DNA from 4 places in the Rheinheimera sp. MMS21-TC3 genome. Region 1 is predicted to be linked to each of the others. Evidence: predicted binding sites of a transcription regulator. Region 1 holds the regulator's gene; each other region holds the start of a gene.
What was found. The regulator sigma-54, encoded in region 1, starts transcription at its own class of promoters, with help from an activator protein. The targets are predictions, from matches to a motif close to TGGCANGNTNCNTGCTT.
Positions count from the first base shown of each region.

Region 2: the regulator sigma-54 is predicted to act here: its motif matches at 2,190-2,206, upstream of RDV63_RS04395 (PEP-CTERM sorting domain-containing protein).
Region 3: the regulator sigma-54 is predicted to act here: its motif matches at 2,543-2,559, upstream of RDV63_RS12765 (flagellar hook-length control protein FliK).
Region 4: the regulator sigma-54 is predicted to act here: its motif matches at 2,121-2,137, upstream of pepA (flocculation-associated PEP-CTERM protein PepA).

Region 1 covers NZ_CP135084.1:3,053,730-3,057,946, reverse strand. The annotation lists gene rapZ (RNase adapter RapZ) at 1-367, opposite strand, end outside; gene ptsN (PTS IIA-like nitrogen regulatory protein PtsN) at 367-819, opposite strand; gene hpf (ribosome hibernation-promoting factor, HPF/YfiA family) at 845-1,132, opposite strand; gene RDV63_RS14840 (RNA polymerase factor sigma-54) at 1,158-2,636, opposite strand; gene lptB (LPS export ABC transporter ATP-binding protein) at 2,717-3,439, opposite strand; gene lptA (lipopolysaccharide transport periplasmic protein LptA) at 3,436-3,927, opposite strand; gene lptC (LPS export ABC transporter periplasmic protein LptC) at 3,917-4,217, opposite strand, start outside.
Region 2 covers NZ_CP135084.1:860,711-864,927, reverse strand. The annotation lists gene RDV63_RS04405 (TonB-dependent receptor family protein) at 1-102, opposite strand, end outside; gene RDV63_RS04400 (PQQ-dependent sugar dehydrogenase) at 103-1,236, opposite strand; gene RDV63_RS04395 (PEP-CTERM sorting domain-containing protein) at 1,420-2,139, opposite strand; gene RDV63_RS04390 (hypothetical protein) at 2,436-2,585, shown strand; gene RDV63_RS04385 (hypothetical protein) at 2,675-3,163, opposite strand; gene RDV63_RS04380 (tRNA-binding protein) at 3,349-3,687, opposite strand; tRNA gene RDV63_RS04375 (tRNA-Leu) at 3,928-4,014, opposite strand; gene RDV63_RS04370 (RDD family protein) at 4,176-4,217, shown strand, end outside.
Region 3 covers NZ_CP135084.1:2,625,588-2,629,804, reverse strand. The annotation lists gene fliH (flagellar assembly protein FliH) at 1-714, shown strand, start outside; gene fliI (flagellar protein export ATPase FliI) at 704-2,050, shown strand; gene fliJ (flagellar export protein FliJ) at 2,047-2,496, shown strand; gene RDV63_RS12765 (flagellar hook-length control protein FliK) at 2,635-4,217, shown strand, end outside.
Region 4 covers NZ_CP135084.1:1,358,153-1,362,369, forward strand. The annotation lists gene RDV63_RS15265 (ThiF family adenylyltransferase) at 1-1,212, shown strand, start outside; gene pepA (flocculation-associated PEP-CTERM protein PepA) at 1,294-2,049, opposite strand; gene prsT (XrtA/PEP-CTERM system TPR-repeat protein PrsT) at 2,275-4,217, opposite strand, start outside.

The DNA.
Region 1 (4,217 bases):
GTAGTTGCTGCTCACGCAGAATGGCTTCGTCTAACGACATAGCCTTGTGTGATAAAGGGTGCATACGGCGCGTTTCACTAAAGCGGCGAATTAAAGTGCTGTGATCGGCGTCTAAATATAAAATATGTAGTTCTACCTTGTGTGGTAGATAGGAGAGAATTTCTGTTAAATCATCAGGATCTTCTGGCAAGTTGCGCACATCAATACTGACAGCAACCCGTTCATATTGGCCCATGACAGCTGTGGCTAAAGTAGGCAGTAAATTAACAGGGATGTTATCTACGCAGTAATAACCTAGATCTTCCATTACTCGTAACGCAACAGATTTGCCTGAACCAGAGCGACCACTTACCACTAACAGTTTCATCATTCTGCATTCGCCTCACAATAATCTATTAGTAATTGATATAATTGTTGATTAGTTTCTGCATTACGAATTTGTTTGGTTAGCTCTTTCTGGCTTAGCAATTTAGCTAGGCTAGATAAAGTGCTTAAATGGGTTTGGCATTGATCTTCTGGGATTAAAATACCACAGAAAATATCGACAGGTTGGTTGTCAACGGCATCAAAAGCAATAGGCTCTTTGCTAACAACAAAGACTAATATTGGCTTAACCACGCTGCTTAATTTACCGTGGGGGATAGCAATACCACCACCTATACCTGTAGAACCTAATTTTTCTCGCGCCATTAAGGCTTCTAAAATACTGTATTCAGTTATCTCAGGTAATTGCTGTTGTGCTAGCTCGGCAATATATTCCAAAATACGCTTTTTACTATTAAAAAGAACTGCACTTCTAGTGCAGTTCTCCGTAAGCATGGTGGTTAAATTGATCATATTTTAATTAGTGTCGAATTAACTTTTCTTTGTGTTTAATGACTTGTCGATCAAGCTTGTCGATAAGCTGATCAATGGCTGCATACATGTTTTCATCATCTGAGATAGCGAATACTTCTGCGCCGCTTAAATTAACTTTAGCTTCAGCAATTTGCTTTAGTTTTTCTACAGTGAGAACCACATTTATATTGGTGATGTGCTCAAAGTGTCGAGCTAATTTTGCGAACTTAGTGTCTACATATTCCTTTAATGCGGGTGTGATTTCAACATGACGACCAGTTAGATTGATTTGCATAGACATATTCCTTTTTTTGGCTTACTTACATCAAGGTTTTGCGCTGGTTTGACGGTGGAATAAATAATGACTCACGATACTTGGCTATAGTGCGCCTTGCAACGTTTATCCCTTGTTCTAAAAGAATTTCGGCCATTTTGCTATCGCTTAATGGTTTGGCCGGGTTTTCCGCCGCCACTAATTTTTTAATAAAAGCCCGAATTGCAGTAGAAGAACACTCACCGCCACTTTCGGTGCTTACATGGCTAGAGAAAAAGAACTTAAGTTCAAATATTCCTCTAGGTGTATGCATGTATTTTTGGGTTGTAACGCGTGAAATGGTTGACTCATGCATACCGACCATTTCTGCAACATCATTTAATACCATTGGTTTCATGGCTTCTTCGCCATGTTCAAAAAATGCTTGTTGTTGTTGTACTATACAGTTAGACACTTTTAATAAGGTTTCGTTTCTACTTTCTAAACTTTTTATAAACCATTTTGCTTCTTGTAAATGTGAACGTATAAATTGACTATCGGCACTGCTTTTTACTGTTCTAGACATGGCAGCGTACTGCTGATTAACTCTAATTTTAGGCATGGCGTCAACATTTAACTCGACTTGCCAGCGGCCTTTTACTTTTTTGACGCTAACATCAGGGATGACGTATTCTTGTTCTTGTTTTATCACATCGGCGCCTGGCCGTGGGTTTAAACTTTGAATAAGTTGCATCACCTGTTTTAGTTCGTCTTCTTTGAGTTTAGTCACTCGCATCAAAGAACGGAAGTCCCTATTAGCTAATAAGTCACTATGTTCTAATAATAAAGACTGGGCTTCGGCTAAAAATGGCGTATCAGCTGAAAATTGACGCAATTGCACCAGCAAACATTCTTGCACCGTGCGAGCGCCTACGCCAATAGGGTCAAATAGCTGGATCCGTTTAATCACAGCTTCTACTTCATCGGCCTCTATGCCTGGAATAGCAAGCGATTGTAAAATATCGTCACAGCTGATGGTGAGTAAGCCGCTGTCATCGATAGCTTCAATAATTACTTCAGCTATAGCTAAGTCTATTTCAGAAAAAGGCGTTAAATACATTTGCCAACGTAGGTAATCTTGTAAGCTTTCGCTAGTTTCACCTTGGTAAGCGGTATCATCATCACTACCACTACTGCCAGAGCTAACGGGAGTGGCGCTAACTAAGTTGTCCCAGTCGTTGTCTAAGGGTAAGTCTTCTTTAATATTTTGATCTGCTAAGGCTTCGCTGGCATCTGTTTCAGAGCTGTCAACTTTAGTGTCGTTGCTTATTGAGTTGTCATCTGATTTTTGGCTGTGTTGCTGTAAAGACTCATCCGCTGAGGGTGTTGCATCGTCATCTGCTTCTAATAAAGGATTCGCATCCAAAGCTTCTTGGATCTCTTGCTGTAACTCAATAGTGGATAGCTGCAATAAGCGAATAGCCTGTTGCAGCTGAGGGGTCATGGTCAGCTGTTGTCCTAAGCGAAGTTGCAAAGATGGCTTCATTTACTTCTACTAATCTCCTGAAACACAAGTGATATTGGTATTGGCTAGCTTTAACTAACTATACCTGAATTGCCTTAAAACTATAGCCTGAATTGCTCACCCAAGTATACATCTCGTACTTTTTGGTCAGCTAGCACTTGTTGTGGTGGCCCAGAGGCAATCAGTTCACCATGACTAACTATGTAGGCTATTTCACAGACGTCTAGTGTTTCGCGTACGTTATGATCGGTAATTAAGACACCTATACCACGTTGGCCTAAATGTTGAATAATTTTTTTGATATCTAAAACTGAAATAGGGTCAACGCCAGCAAAAGGCTCATCTAATAAAATAAAAGCAGGCTCGGCTGCTAAAGCGCGAGCAATTTCTACTCGTCGCCGCTCACCACCCGATAAGCTCATACCTAAATTATGTTTGATATGGCCAATATGAAATTCTTCTAATAGCTCATCTGCTATTTCTTCACGCTTAGCGCGGCTTAAAGATTTGCGCGTTTGTAAAATAGCCATTAAATTATCATACACGCTAAGCTTTCTAAAAATAGAGCTTTCTTGAGGTAAATAACCTATGCCTTTTCTGGCTCTGGCATGAATAGGCTCAAAAGTCATATCTTCATTATTAAGGGTTATGCTGCCTTTATCTGAGGGGACTAAGCCTACTATCATATAAAAAGTTGTCGTTTTTCCGGCACCATTGGGGCCGAGTAAGCCAACTATTTGGCCGGCATTGACCTCTAGGCTGACATCTTTTACTACTTGTCGGCCTTTATAGCTTTTGGCCAGATGTGCTGCGACTAACTTCATGGGTTATCTTTTTCCTCTGGCGTAAAAATAGTTGTTACGCGCTTGGTCTTATTACTATCGGCATTCAATTGCTGTTTTTCAACGTTATAACGAATAGTTGATGCTTGAACTACGCTACCACTCTGTGCCAGCTCGGCGTCGCCACTAAGAGTTAGGATGCGTGTTGATGGTTCATAGCGCATGCTTTTAGCTTCAGCAGTAACGAGTTTGCCATCTTCCATTCGTTGTGAATATTTTACTGGTTGGCCAGTAGCAAGATAGACTTCATTACCTTTACCAGCACTGGCATCAATCTCTAATAGATCAGCAGTCATTTTCATTGAGCCTTGAGTAATAATGACATTGTTGCGGTATGTCAAAACATCTTCTTTGATCGAAGATAAGTTATCGGCGTCAATTTGAATTTGTTGCTTGTAATCTGGAACAGCGGCAATAGAGCTAAATGTTATTAACAATATAGCTGTGGCTGTAATATAGTTAGCTTTCATTTTGGTATACCGTTTTATTATGTTGTAATAAGTGTAAGGTTTTGTTGGTTAAGTCTGCCTGAATGCCTACACCTTCAATAATAAAACCTTTACCTATTACACGCACTGGTTGATTATTTTGTAAACGGTTGTCAGGGAATAGCATTTCTAGTGTATCTGTTTCTATGCGTTCTATCAGTTCATTCTGCAATAAGCTTTCAATAATAACCTTATGTTCTAGAATTATTCTATCTTCAGGGTACCAAGTTGCTGTTTGGCTATGTGCCGTCCAACTAGGCTGATGCTGGTTG
Region 2 (4,217 bases), 2.2 Mb from region 1:
TGTATTTGTTAAATCGGGGCTTGAAGCACTTACTTTCGTAAGACTGGCGGTAATAAAAAGGCTCGCTAAAAGCGCGAGCCTAAACGTCGTTTTACGTTGCACTTATTTGGCTGCTAAAAGACGTAAAATTGCGCCTTTGGGTTCATCTGTTAGCAAATAAATACTGCCGTCTGAGGCAATTTTAACCTCACGTATCCGTCGTTCTAGGTTCAATGTTTCTTGATGAATAACATGATCACCATTCACTTCTAACCGTGCAACTTGTTGACCTTTAAGCCCGGTAGCTAATAAGTTACCTTGCCATTGTGGAAACTGGTCACCCTGATAAAACGCAACCCCAGATACGGCAATAGACGGCGTCCAGTGCCAAATAGGTTGTTCCATACCGTCTTTTTTAAAGCCAATACCCACTTCGCCACCACCATATTGCTCGCCATGAGTAATCACGGGCCAACCATAGTTAAGACCGGGTTGTGGCATGTTAACTTCATCCCCCCCCTGTGGGCCATGTTCTACTGTCCACAGTTTTCCTGTTGTCGGTTGAATATCCATACCTTGAATATTACGATGACCATACGACCAAATCTCTGGCTTTGCATCCGCTTGATGAACAAACGGGTTAGTTTTTGGCACGCTGCCATCTGGATGAATACGCACTAATTTACCAGTGTGGTTACTTAAATTTTGTACATCCTCTTGGCGATGGCCGTGGTCACCTAAGCCGATAAACAAAAACTCACCATCGGCAGAAAATGCTAGTCGACCACCATAATGACGACCGCCCATTACTTTTGGCTGCTGACTAAAAATTACTTTAAGATCATGTAGCTTATTATTCTCAAGCCGAGCTCTTGCAACTGCCGTACTGGTTATTTCGCTGCCGGCAGTTTCGGGTTCAGAGTAAGAAAAATAAATTATGTTATCTTGGCTAAAATTAGGGCTGAGCCTAAGATCAAACAAGCCACCTTGACCACGTACTTTTATTTCTGGTAAGCCACTAATTGGCTCGCCAATAGTGCCATCCGCTGCAACAATACGTAAATTACCCGCGCGTTCAGTTACCAGCATTCGGCCATCGCCTAAAAAAGCCAAACCCCAAGGGTGGTTAAGGCCACTGGTGACTGTGTCTACTTTAACATCCGCCCAGCGGGTTTTAAGGATATCCGAGTCGGCATGGCTCGTTAAGCTTATTAGGCCAAGACTTAGCAGCAAGAAAGTCATAGTTAATGGTTTCATATTTTCTCCATCAGCTTTTAAAGCACAATGTGTTGTAATGAATTAAGCATAAACCAGTTAACTGTAAAAGGAAGAGTAATATTAAGCAGAGATTTATATCAGGTAGATTAGTTTAAAAACTGTAACTATTAAAAACCCCAAGCACTTGTTACTGCACTTGGGGTTAACACTAACGTAAATAGCTTAGCCTTTACGAAAAACACGACTAAATAAGCCCATAAACCCTAAGCCAAATAGTGCGAGTGTGGCAGGAGCTGGCACGCCTTCTGCGATAGGAGCTGCTTGGTCTATATAAAACATATCCATACCAAAGCAATATGCATCATGGACATGGCCAGGTTGGCCATGAACAGTGCTAGCTGATGTAAATTTAACAGTATCTACAGCATCAAAATTTGCGCTTAAGAATATTTGCGGATCATTTTGTAATGGGCTTCCTACGTTATTAATGCCAACAAAACCCCAAGAATCTGGCGTTAATAACATCCGCTCTAGCAGCACGCCGCCATTCCAAGCTTCAACGTAAGTTTCTTCAACACCTGAAGCCCAACCGCCACCAACGATAGTATTACTGGTTAAAATAAAATAATTTAAATCAAATAAGCCACCACCAGCTTTTTTAATTTCCATCGCCGATAAGCCGCGATTCCAGTGAGCATGCACAACTGCATTTGATGCCCCGTAATAATTACCAATAAACTCATTACTGCCTATAAAGTCGAAAATAAAGCCATCTTCTTCATAATAATCAACATTACCACACGAACTTGTATCTGATGCTGCACAAGCTCCACCGTTGGCTAAATGTGCAGTGCCACCGGCAAAGTCAATAATAGCGGCATTTGAAACGGCGCTAAACATTAACGCGCTACTCAAGGTTACATTAACTAAAAACTGCTTCATCCCACTTCCTTTTAAATATTATAGTTATATTATTTTTAGCGGGCAGGCTTAAGCACAGATTAAGCCAAAGATTAAGCATTTGATTAATAAATCATAAATTATGATTTAATCTTATAGAGTGTAAAATTACCTGACAGGTAATCAGCAGTTTTAACCATAATAAAATCAAATGATTAACTGAAAAGCAGTTAAATGGACCGACTGTTAGAGGTAATGATGTATTCGCAAGCTACTAGCTTAATATTCGTCTTGATTCGTCTTGAATAGAGCAGCAGCTATTCACAAAAAGATGTAGAATGACTATTGTTATAACTACTGTATTACAAACAAAATCAGAGTTAACGGTAGTTGATGGCAAGGTGAAATTTGCCAATAAAGCCAGTTACCCAGAGTTATATACACCTATAGAACCCGCATTACCAAACTGGTCACCGGTAAATCAATAACTCCCTCTGCTTTAGTCAATTAGGCTCTTGCTACATTATTATCAATAATGTAGCAAGAGCCCAAAAGCATCATTTAAATAGCTAGCTGCTTATTCACTTTCACAGACACTGTAATCAAAACTATCAGGATCATTTGGTAAATTCTCCACTTGAAAACTCCCCCATATTCCAATTACAACAAATAATAACGGTGCAATTAAATGGCCTAATGATTTAACTTTTGACGGCCGTCCTCTTATTATTTTAGTTGGCTTATATACTTTCACTCCTTTGGGAGGAAATTGACCATCCCTGAGCCCTTTAATCCCATTTGGAACTGAATAGGCAGCCACTAATATTGCACAAAATATAGGTAAGCCAACAAATAGCCCATACCAAAGTACCGTTACCCCAGAATAACCAAAAGGTGTATGACAATATGCTGTATTCGCATACCAACTAATATAAGGAAGCAACCACTTTTGATGGCTAATCACAATGAAAGCACCTAATAAAACGTAGAGGATAACTCTTTTTACTTTCTCTACTTTTGAAAACTCTTCTGCAAATTCGATAATAAGCGCTCCTAAAACAAACACCTGCCACTCATAACATTCAGAATATCCCCCTTGTCACCTCATAAGGCTGAATAAAAGCCGTTCCTGAGCAACAACAATTATTACTCAATAAATTAACCGTACTTTCTTAACCTAGCAGGGGAATCAGGCCGATAACTCGGTAAAAAGAACGGTTTTACCTATTGCTCCGAGATGGCTCATATATGTTATGCCAGCCGTGTTCCATTGGGTAGTTCCATATCCACAGTTGATAGCACTACAGAACCGTCAGGCCGATGCAGACCAGTGACTAAACACTCTGACATAATAGGACCAATTTGTTTTGCGGGGAAATTCACTACTGCTAGCACCTGCTTACCGAGAAGTTGTTCTTTCGCATATAAATCAGTGATTTGAGCGCTAGACTTTTTAATACCGATTTCTTGTCCAAAATCTACCTTTAGTTTGTAAGCTGGTCGACGAGCCTCTGGGAAGTCTTCAACCTCAACAATAGTTCCAACACGGATATCGACTTTTTGAAAGTCAGCCCAATCAATATACTCCATAATTTACCTTGAGTAGCTTTTTCACATAACGCTTATTAGGCAGAGTAATTCATAGTTAAATTCGGCCTTTCCACCTTTGTAAACTTAATATTTAGAAGGTTACAACGGTTCATTATTTTATACAATAAGTTATAGGTACAGCAGATTTTTGAGAGATAACAAGGCCCAAAGGGTCAAATTTTGACGTCAGACATCATTGAGAATAAAGATTTATATTAGAAAATAATGCTAATTTAATTATGGTGCCTAGGGCCGGACTCGAACCGGCACGTTGTCGCCAACGGTGGATTTTGAATCCACTGCGTCTACCAATTTCGCCACCCAGGCATTGAGGGATTTTTTGCAGTAAACGCTGGCATTATACGATGCATATGCTGTAGCGCAAGATAATTTATTGGCTTATTTTTTTATTTGCATAAAATTACAGCAGCTTCGAAATATGCGGGCTTAGTGTTACACTTGCCGCGCCTTTTAATATGGATTTTGCTATGTCTAACTCTGAATCACTTTCACAGCCTAGTTCTGAATTT
Region 3 (4,217 bases), 430 kb from region 1:
AAAGAAGATGGCTTTAGCAAAGGTTATGCAGAGGGGCGTGAGCAAGGTTATCAAGATGGCATGGCGCAAGGTCAAGCTGAAGGTAAAAAAGTTGGCTTAGCTGAAGCTGAGTTAGAACTTACCGAGCAACGTAAACAGTTAACCGCCTTACTTAATCAATTGCAACAACCATTATTAGCTGTCAATGAGCAAGTAAAACAGCAATTATTAGCACTTAGTTTAGCTATGGCTAAAGCTGTTATTGGGGTAGAAGCAAAAACTAATACTGCCGTAATACTGCAAGCCATAGCTGATGCAACTTCAGCTTTACCACTACAAAGCAAAAATGTTGTTATTAAACTTAATCCCAAGGATCTTATAAAAGTAGAGAGCTTTTATTCTGCAGACGAGCTCGCCCAGCATGGCTGGCAGTTAGTTGCTGCCGCTAACCTTGCCCAAGGTGGTTGTTTAGTGCAAAGCACTTTATCTAGTGTAGATAGAAGTTTAGAGCAGCGAGTAGAAAACAGCTTAAGCCACTTTATTGAACTACAGCAGCTAGCTGAACAAAGCGCGGCAAACAGCTTAACTGAAGAGCTCGAGTCTGCAGACTTAGAGGAGACTGCTAGCACTGCGCCTGTAGTTGATGAGCAAAACTATACTGTAGCAGAAGAGTCACACCCTAATGCAGCCCCTAAGACTAAGCAGCCGCTAAGTGATGATGACAATGACCAATAGTGAACAGCTAGTCAGCTTTTTACAGCAACAGCAACAATATATTCAACCAGTACGTGCAGCTGTGGCAGGGCACTTAGTACGAGTGGTTGGCTTAACGCTTGAAGCGACAGGTTGTAATGCTGCTATAGGTCAACCTTGTATGGTTGAAACCGCACAAGGTGAAATTATGGCTGAAGTGGTTGGCTTTGCTAATGATCGTATTTTTTTAATGCCAAAAGATGATGTTTCAGGTGTAGTAGCTGGTGCTAAAGTCACACCTTTGCTTAACTATAAAGGTATTCCACTTAGTTTAAATTTATTAGGCCGCGTTATTGATGGTGTAGGTGCTCCTTTAGATGGTAAAGGGCCTATTGCCACCACCGAATATGCTTCAGGAAAAGGCAAGCCAATTAACCCATTAAATAGACGCCCCATTAAGCAGCCCTTAGATGTAGGAGTGCGGGCTATTAATAGTATTATTACCGTTGGTAAAGGTCAACGTATGGGCTTATTTGCTGGCTCTGGTGTAGGTAAAAGTGTGTTGTTAGGTATGATGACGCGAGGCACAGCTGCTGATGTTATCGTTGTTGGGCTAGTTGGCGAACGTGGCCGAGAAGTAAAAGAGTTTATAGATGAAATACTCGGTGATGAAGGCAAGGCCCGATCTGTAGTGATAGCTGCACCAGCAGATGTGTCGCCTTTAATGCGGCTAAAAGGCTGTGAAACAGCAGTACAAGTGGCAGAGTATTTTCGTGATCAAGGCATGGATGTATTATTGCTTATTGATTCCATTACTCGTTATGCCCAAGCGCAGCGAGAAATAGCTTTAGCTGTTGGTGAACCGCCCGCGACTAAAGGCTATCCACCTTCGGTATTTGCCAAGTTACCTGCCTTAGTTGAACGGGCGGGTAATGGTTCTGGCAGCCAAGGCTCAATTACGGCTTTTTACACAGTGCTATCAGAAGGCGATGACTTACAAGATCCGATAGCCGATGCATCGCGAGCAATTTTAGATGGCCATATAGTATTGTCACGATCATTAGCTGACTCTGGGCATTTTCCTGCAGTAGACGTGGAAAAATCTATAAGCCGAGTGATGCCAGCGGTCACAAGTATGGAGCATCAGCAACAAGCTCGTGCAATTAAACAACTTTATGCTAGTTACCAGCAAAGCAAAGATCTTATTGCTATTGGTGCCTATGTTAAGGGCAGTGATCCGCAGTTAGATAAAGCAATAGCTATGATGCCAAAAATTAATCAGTTTTTACAACAAGGTATGACTGACATCATTCCTTATAATCAGAGCTTACAGCAGCTTAATCAGTTAATACCGATGCCACAAGGGCATAATTTATGATTAATCATCGTTTTGCTATGTTAATTAAAGTGCAGCAACAGCGTGAAGAAAAGCTGCAAGCTCAGTTTATTAATGCCCAACAGTTTTATCAGCAAGCCGAGCAAAAATATCAGGGTTTAGCTAATTATCGCACTGAATATATTTTGCAAAGCCAACAACAAGGTAGTTTAGGTGTACAAAGCCGGCAGTTTAATCAGTTTGTTAGTTTTATTAGTAAGTTAGATCAAGCCTTAGCCCAGCAGACTAAAGCCGTACATCAGGCTAGACAAGTTGCCGAACAACGAAAACAAAGCTGGCTAGCCATGCAAAAAAAACGTAAAGCTCTAGAGTTACTAGTAGAACGTGAACAAGCCGCAGCTATGCAGCACCAGATGAAGCAAGAGCAAAAAACGGCTGATGAGTATGCAGGCCAAGCCTTTATGCGCCGGTTAGCTTTAGAAGAATAGCGCTAAAATAGCTAAACTTTATGATTTTAGGTTAAAGCTACTTTATTGGCCTGAAACTTGTATGCAATAAGTACTAGGTTTGGAGATAAAACGATTAAAATGCACTAAACAGGCTCTGAATAGTAGCAGGAGATAGTAATGTCAGATGTACAGGTTTCAATGATGTTAAGTAGTGTGGATAGTGGTTTACGCTTAGATTCTGCGGCTAGTGTTGATGCTGAGGCTGGCACGACTGATGCTTTTATTTCAAGTTTTAATGCTGCTTTAAACAAAGCCTCTGCTAAGAGCCCACATCATGGTCAACGGCAAATTCCTGCCGCTGTTAGCAACTTATCAGAAATAAGTTTATCACTGCTTAAAGTAGATGCTAAAAGTGATAATCAAACCGAACTTGATGCTGCTGATGCTATAGATGGAACAGATGAATTATCACTGAGTTTATTGCAACAAATAGCCTTTACTAAAAACAGTAAGCAAACGCCTTCTGCTGCTGATACTAAACCCATTATGCATAATGGACCTGTAGCCGAAACAGACCCTGAAGCTGAATCAGCCGAGCTAGAAACAAACTTAGTACCTAGCATTATTAATAAAGCTGCAAAATCAGAGCAAGAGCCAAATCAAAAGCAGACTGAGTTAAATGATTCAGAAACAGCAGATAAAGATAAAACTGCCGCCAAGCTAGTTACTGATGATCCTGAAAAGCTGGCTAAACCAATTTTTACTGAACAGCCAGATGCTGCAGTAGACGACTTATCTAAAAAGAGCAATAAAGAAAGTAATCATGAGCTTATAGATAAAGGTGCTAATGCTAGAACTGTAGCTAATGATACTAAGCCCATTTATAGTAATGAACCTGCAACTAGTGCCATTACTGATGAAATAGAGCCTGCAGCAGAGCTAATTTTACCAAACCAAGCCGTTAAGCTGGAGAAAAGCACGGCAGCTGCAACTAAGTTAAGTGAAAAGAGTGATGTTAAGCTAGATGTTAAACCTAATGCTAAATCGGATCTTAAGACTGACTCTAAACAGGAAGCTAAGCCTGAAACTAAGTCCGAACTAGACTTGCAGCCTAACTTAGTTATAGATGAAACTAAAGCATCTAAATCTGCGGTGCTTGAGCCAGTAGCGGCTAAGGCGCAATCAAGTAGAAATGAGCAAGCTAATGCAACTAAAGCTGAGCAGACTGCTGCACAATCCTCAGCTTCATCAACAAAAAGTAATGTGCTATCTAGCGCATCTGCTAACGAACAAGTTGTAGCTCCAACTAAGTTAGCCGATGCAGAAGCGGCTGCGCAGTTAACTGAAAAACTAAGCCCAACACCTCACAACTCACAGCGTTCAGAACAGGGTTTCTCTGCGGCTTTAGCTAATGCCCAAGCCGCAACAGCCGAGTCTCGTTTATCGCCAGCACCCAGTGCTACTACACCTAGTGCGACTCATGCTGAGCAAGTTAGGCAAAGTATTAACTTAATGCAACAAGATGCAGCAGGACAAATGCGGCAGCAAGTTAGTTTAATGCTGAGTCAACAAATTCAGCGAGCAGAAATCAGGTTAGATCCAGCTGGCCTTGGTATGATGCAAATAAAAATAGATGTTCAGCAAGAACAGGCAACAGTACAATTTACGGTACAACAACAGCAAGCAAAGGAACTGATAGAGCAGCAGTTGCCGCGTTTACGAGAAATGCTACAGCAGCAAGGTATTCAGTTAACCGAAGG
Region 4 (4,217 bases), 1.7 Mb from region 1:
CAATTTGATGCTTATCGTAATAAGTATGTTGTTAGCTGGCGACCTTTTGGTAATGCTAACCCCATTAATAAGTTAGCTATTCATTTAGGTAAAAAGCATTTACTTAATCAAGCGCCTCAAGCTGCAGCAAAAGTTGCACCTGAAACTGATCCGTTATTGTATGTATTAGATAAAGCTCGTTGGGCACCTAGTGGTGATAATACGCAGTGCTGGCGTTTTCGCCGTACGGGCGATTTAAGTTTTGATATTTTAGCTAATGACACCCGTGATCACGTCGTTTACGATTTAAATGGTTTTGCTAGTAATATGTCGCATGGCGCTCTGCTGGAGACGATTCGATTAGCCGCGACTGAACGAGGCTTTATAGCGCAAATAATTGCTACCGATCGCTCAGTACCAGAGCGGCCAATATATCAGTTAGTTTTAGAACCTGTTTCTGAGCTGAAAGTTGAACCCTTGGCTGCCTATATAGAAACTCGGACGGTACAGCGCAAGCCTATGGGAACAAGAGCGCTTAGCACAGCAGAGAAACAACAACTAGAAGCTAGCTTGCCTGCTGGCTTTAAAGTGCATTGGTTTGAAACTAGAGCTGAACGCTGGCAGTTTGCTAAATTAATGTATGGTAATGCTTATACTCGGCTAATAATGAAAGAAGGCTACGATGTTCATAGCCAAATTATTGATTGGAATAAAAAATTCAGTGAAGACAAAATTCCAGAGCAAGCATTAGGAGTTGATGTTGTTACGGCCAAAATGATGAAATGGGCGTTAAAAAGTTGGCAAAGATTTGAGTTTTTAGCTAAGTATATGGGGGGTACTATAGCGCCCAGAGTACAGTTAGACTTTATGACAGCCTTGCGCTGTAGCGCACATTTTGTATTGTATACAACAGATGAAACACCACTTACATTACCGCATCAAGTAGAAGCAGGTAAGGCATTACAGCGATTTTGGTTAACTGCAACAAAGCTACATTTTGGCTTTCAGCCAGAGCAAACACCAGTATTGTTTTCAACTTATCTAAGAGATGGCCTAGCTTTTAGTACTAACGAAAAAGCAACTGAAAATGCACGTAAAATGGATGCTAAGTTACAACAGTTATTACCTGAAACTGTATTTAAGAATAAAGTGTTTATTGGTCGGATAGGCCGTAGCGAACATCCGGAATCACGCTCAATCCGTTTACCTTTAGCAAAATTAATGGTTGAGTAAAGCTAGTTTAAATATTTAATAATAAAAGAGTTAAGACATAAAAAAACCACCTTAAGGTGGTTTTTTTGTTAGCAATTAAGCTTAACTTTTACTGCGACGGCTTAAACGTAAACCTAATAACCCTAAACCCAACACCGCTAAGCTTGCAGGCTCTGGTACTGAGAATGTTTGGTTACCATCATGGCGAATTTCAAAGTGCTGAGTTGAACCCGGAATACCATTATAGTCTGGCGATAAACCAATAATGTCTTGTAATGTTACTATTAAATCTGAATATACCGCATTATTACCAGCAATATCGTTACCGTTGTAGTAGAAGTAACCTGGGTTAGCAGTAAACTTTAATTTAATATCACATGAACCAACACCAGTAATGCGGGTTAAACAATCACCAGACACAAATGAGAAAGTACCTAAGTTTGTTGCTGTACCAGCATCAAAAGCACCGCTATTTACTGTTGTGTCAGCCCAAAGAGTGGCATTACCACCAGAGAATAATACATCAATTAATGAGCCAGAAGCTTCTGCAGTACCACTAAACATATAGTCTAAATACATTTCATAATTTGTTGGTATATAGTTTGGTGAACCAGTGTTTTTAAAGTTAACCATTAAGCTTTGGCCAAACTCCATAAAGGCATCTGGACCACCGAAAATTGAACCATTACCGTTTGTATCGGTTTGGGTAACATTGGCTGTATCTGGATCCCAGTCAATCTCATTGAACATCGTTGAGCCTGAACCACCGAAACTGCTGTCGTCAAACGTAATGACCGAGGCATTAACGTTAAACGCTGCCGCTCCTGCTAATGCTAATCCTGCTAATAGCTTTTTCATAATAAATTCCTTAATAACGTTACAATGACAAGTTTGGGCGTTTCAGCCTTCAACTTACTCTCTTCTTAGTAATGCATAGCCTATGCCATAGTTTAAAGTTTGTATTTATCAATGACTTATCTTTTTATACTTTAAGATTTTGGTAAGAGTGTAAAAAAACATGACAACTAAAATTAAAAAAGGCCTGTTGTAACAGGCCTTTTAAAATTGTAAATTAAATTAATTTTAAGGCAGTAACTTCTCTAAGTCTGATTTACGCTTTAATAACGCTACGTCATTAATAGCTAGCTTATTTAACACTGAGGCTGCTTGTTGAGGTTTGCCTGATTTAATTAAGGCTTCAGCATAGTTTAAGGAAACTTCAGCGTTATTAGACCTTACTTGTAACGATTGCTCAAACGCTGTTATAGCAGCAGCTAAGTTATTTTGTAATAATAAAACTTTACCATAAGTGTCCAGCACATCGGGATGTTTAGGCGCTTGTTTTAACGCTCTCTCAATATAGACTTTTGCTTTATCTAGCTGATTATCTTCAGCGAGTACCCATGCATAATTATTTAGTACAATATAGTTATTGGGCGATTCTTCAAGAATCTCGTTATACAGCTTAAAGGCTTTATCTTGATCAGATTGTAGTAAAAGGTTGGCATAAAATACCTTTAAGTTACCTTTAACTGGGTGGGTAGCAAAGTGTTGTTCTAAAAATTGAATGGCTCGTTTATACGAATACTGTTTAGAGTATATTTCGGCAATATACATTGCTGTTTCGTCACTAGGTGCTAATAAATAGCTTTGATTAAACAGCTCTAACGATGGTGGAATTTGCCCGTCAAGAAAAGTGACTCTCGCTTTTATAAATAAAATATCAGCCTGATTAGCCGCTTCTTTATCTATTGCATCAAAGGTTTTTAATGCGGTTTTATAATCTTTATTTTCAGCTAGAAAAATAATTTTACTTTTTAACAGCATTAAATTATTAGGGAACTTTCTTAGTTGCTTATCTAGTACTGAGACGGCTTCATTAAAGTTTTTGTTTAGGGCTAAGCCATTAGCATAAAAGAAAGCTGCGTGTAGGTTGTCAGGCGTCAGTTTATACCATTGGTCACTTAGTTTAATAACATCTTGGCTATGATTTAACTTTGCGTGAGCGTCAATTAATGTGGCCCAATAACCGCTTGGTGCATAGTCACGATTAATGGACTTATGCTCAAGTAAATCAATTACTTTTTGATAGTTTTGCTCTTGATGGTACATTTTAGCAACAGTTAAGCGTAAATTATTGCTTTCTGGGGCATTATCTAAAATAGATTGACCTTGAACTAACGCCTCTTTAGCTTTACCTTCAGTTTTAGCAAAGGTGTAATATTGCTGTAATGCTGGGACGTAAGTAGGGTGAAGCTGCATTGTTTTTAACAATAAGGCATTGGCTTTATCGTGATCTTTTTCTGAATAAGCCACTATGGCTTGCAACAGCATAGTAAAAGGATTATCAGCTTTAGATTGCTCAGCCTTAGTTAAAAACACTTTGGCATTTGTTGTATCATCTTGCAGTAATGCACTATAAGCTTTTAGATTATAACCAACAATAGCTAGTTCTGGATCATCTAACCACTCATCAGCAAGGGCTGAAGCTTTGGCATATTCATGTTGTTTTAGATAACTAATAGCTAACACTATTCTAGCTTGGTTTTGGCTTGGGTCTAATAGTAGTGCTTGTTCTAAGTCGCGCACCCCCTGCATTTGTTGGCCACCTAAGCCTAATTTAAGCATACCTAAAGTAGTTAAAGAGGTGACATCACCTTTAGCGCTTTGCTCATACTTATCAATTAGCTGTTCTGCTGCGGTATTTGAGCCTTGCTTGATTAACTGAAAAGAAGTGTTTGCCAGTAATTTAAGATCAAGATTGTCAGCAGATTGGTTAAGAAGAATATCTTTTGCTTCATCTGTTTGGCCGGCTTTTAATTGCAAAGAAGCATAGAGACTCTGTAGTGGTGGATACTTAGCTAAATTAGCTTGGATACTGTCTAAATGGTAAATAGCTTGGCTTTCTAAATTAAGTTTAAGCGATGATAGTGCTGCAATAATACGGGCGCTATCTGAGCGCAAGCCATTATTAATAGCCTTTTCTGCATGCTCTTTTGCTAGAGTAAAGTTTTCTTTATCATACT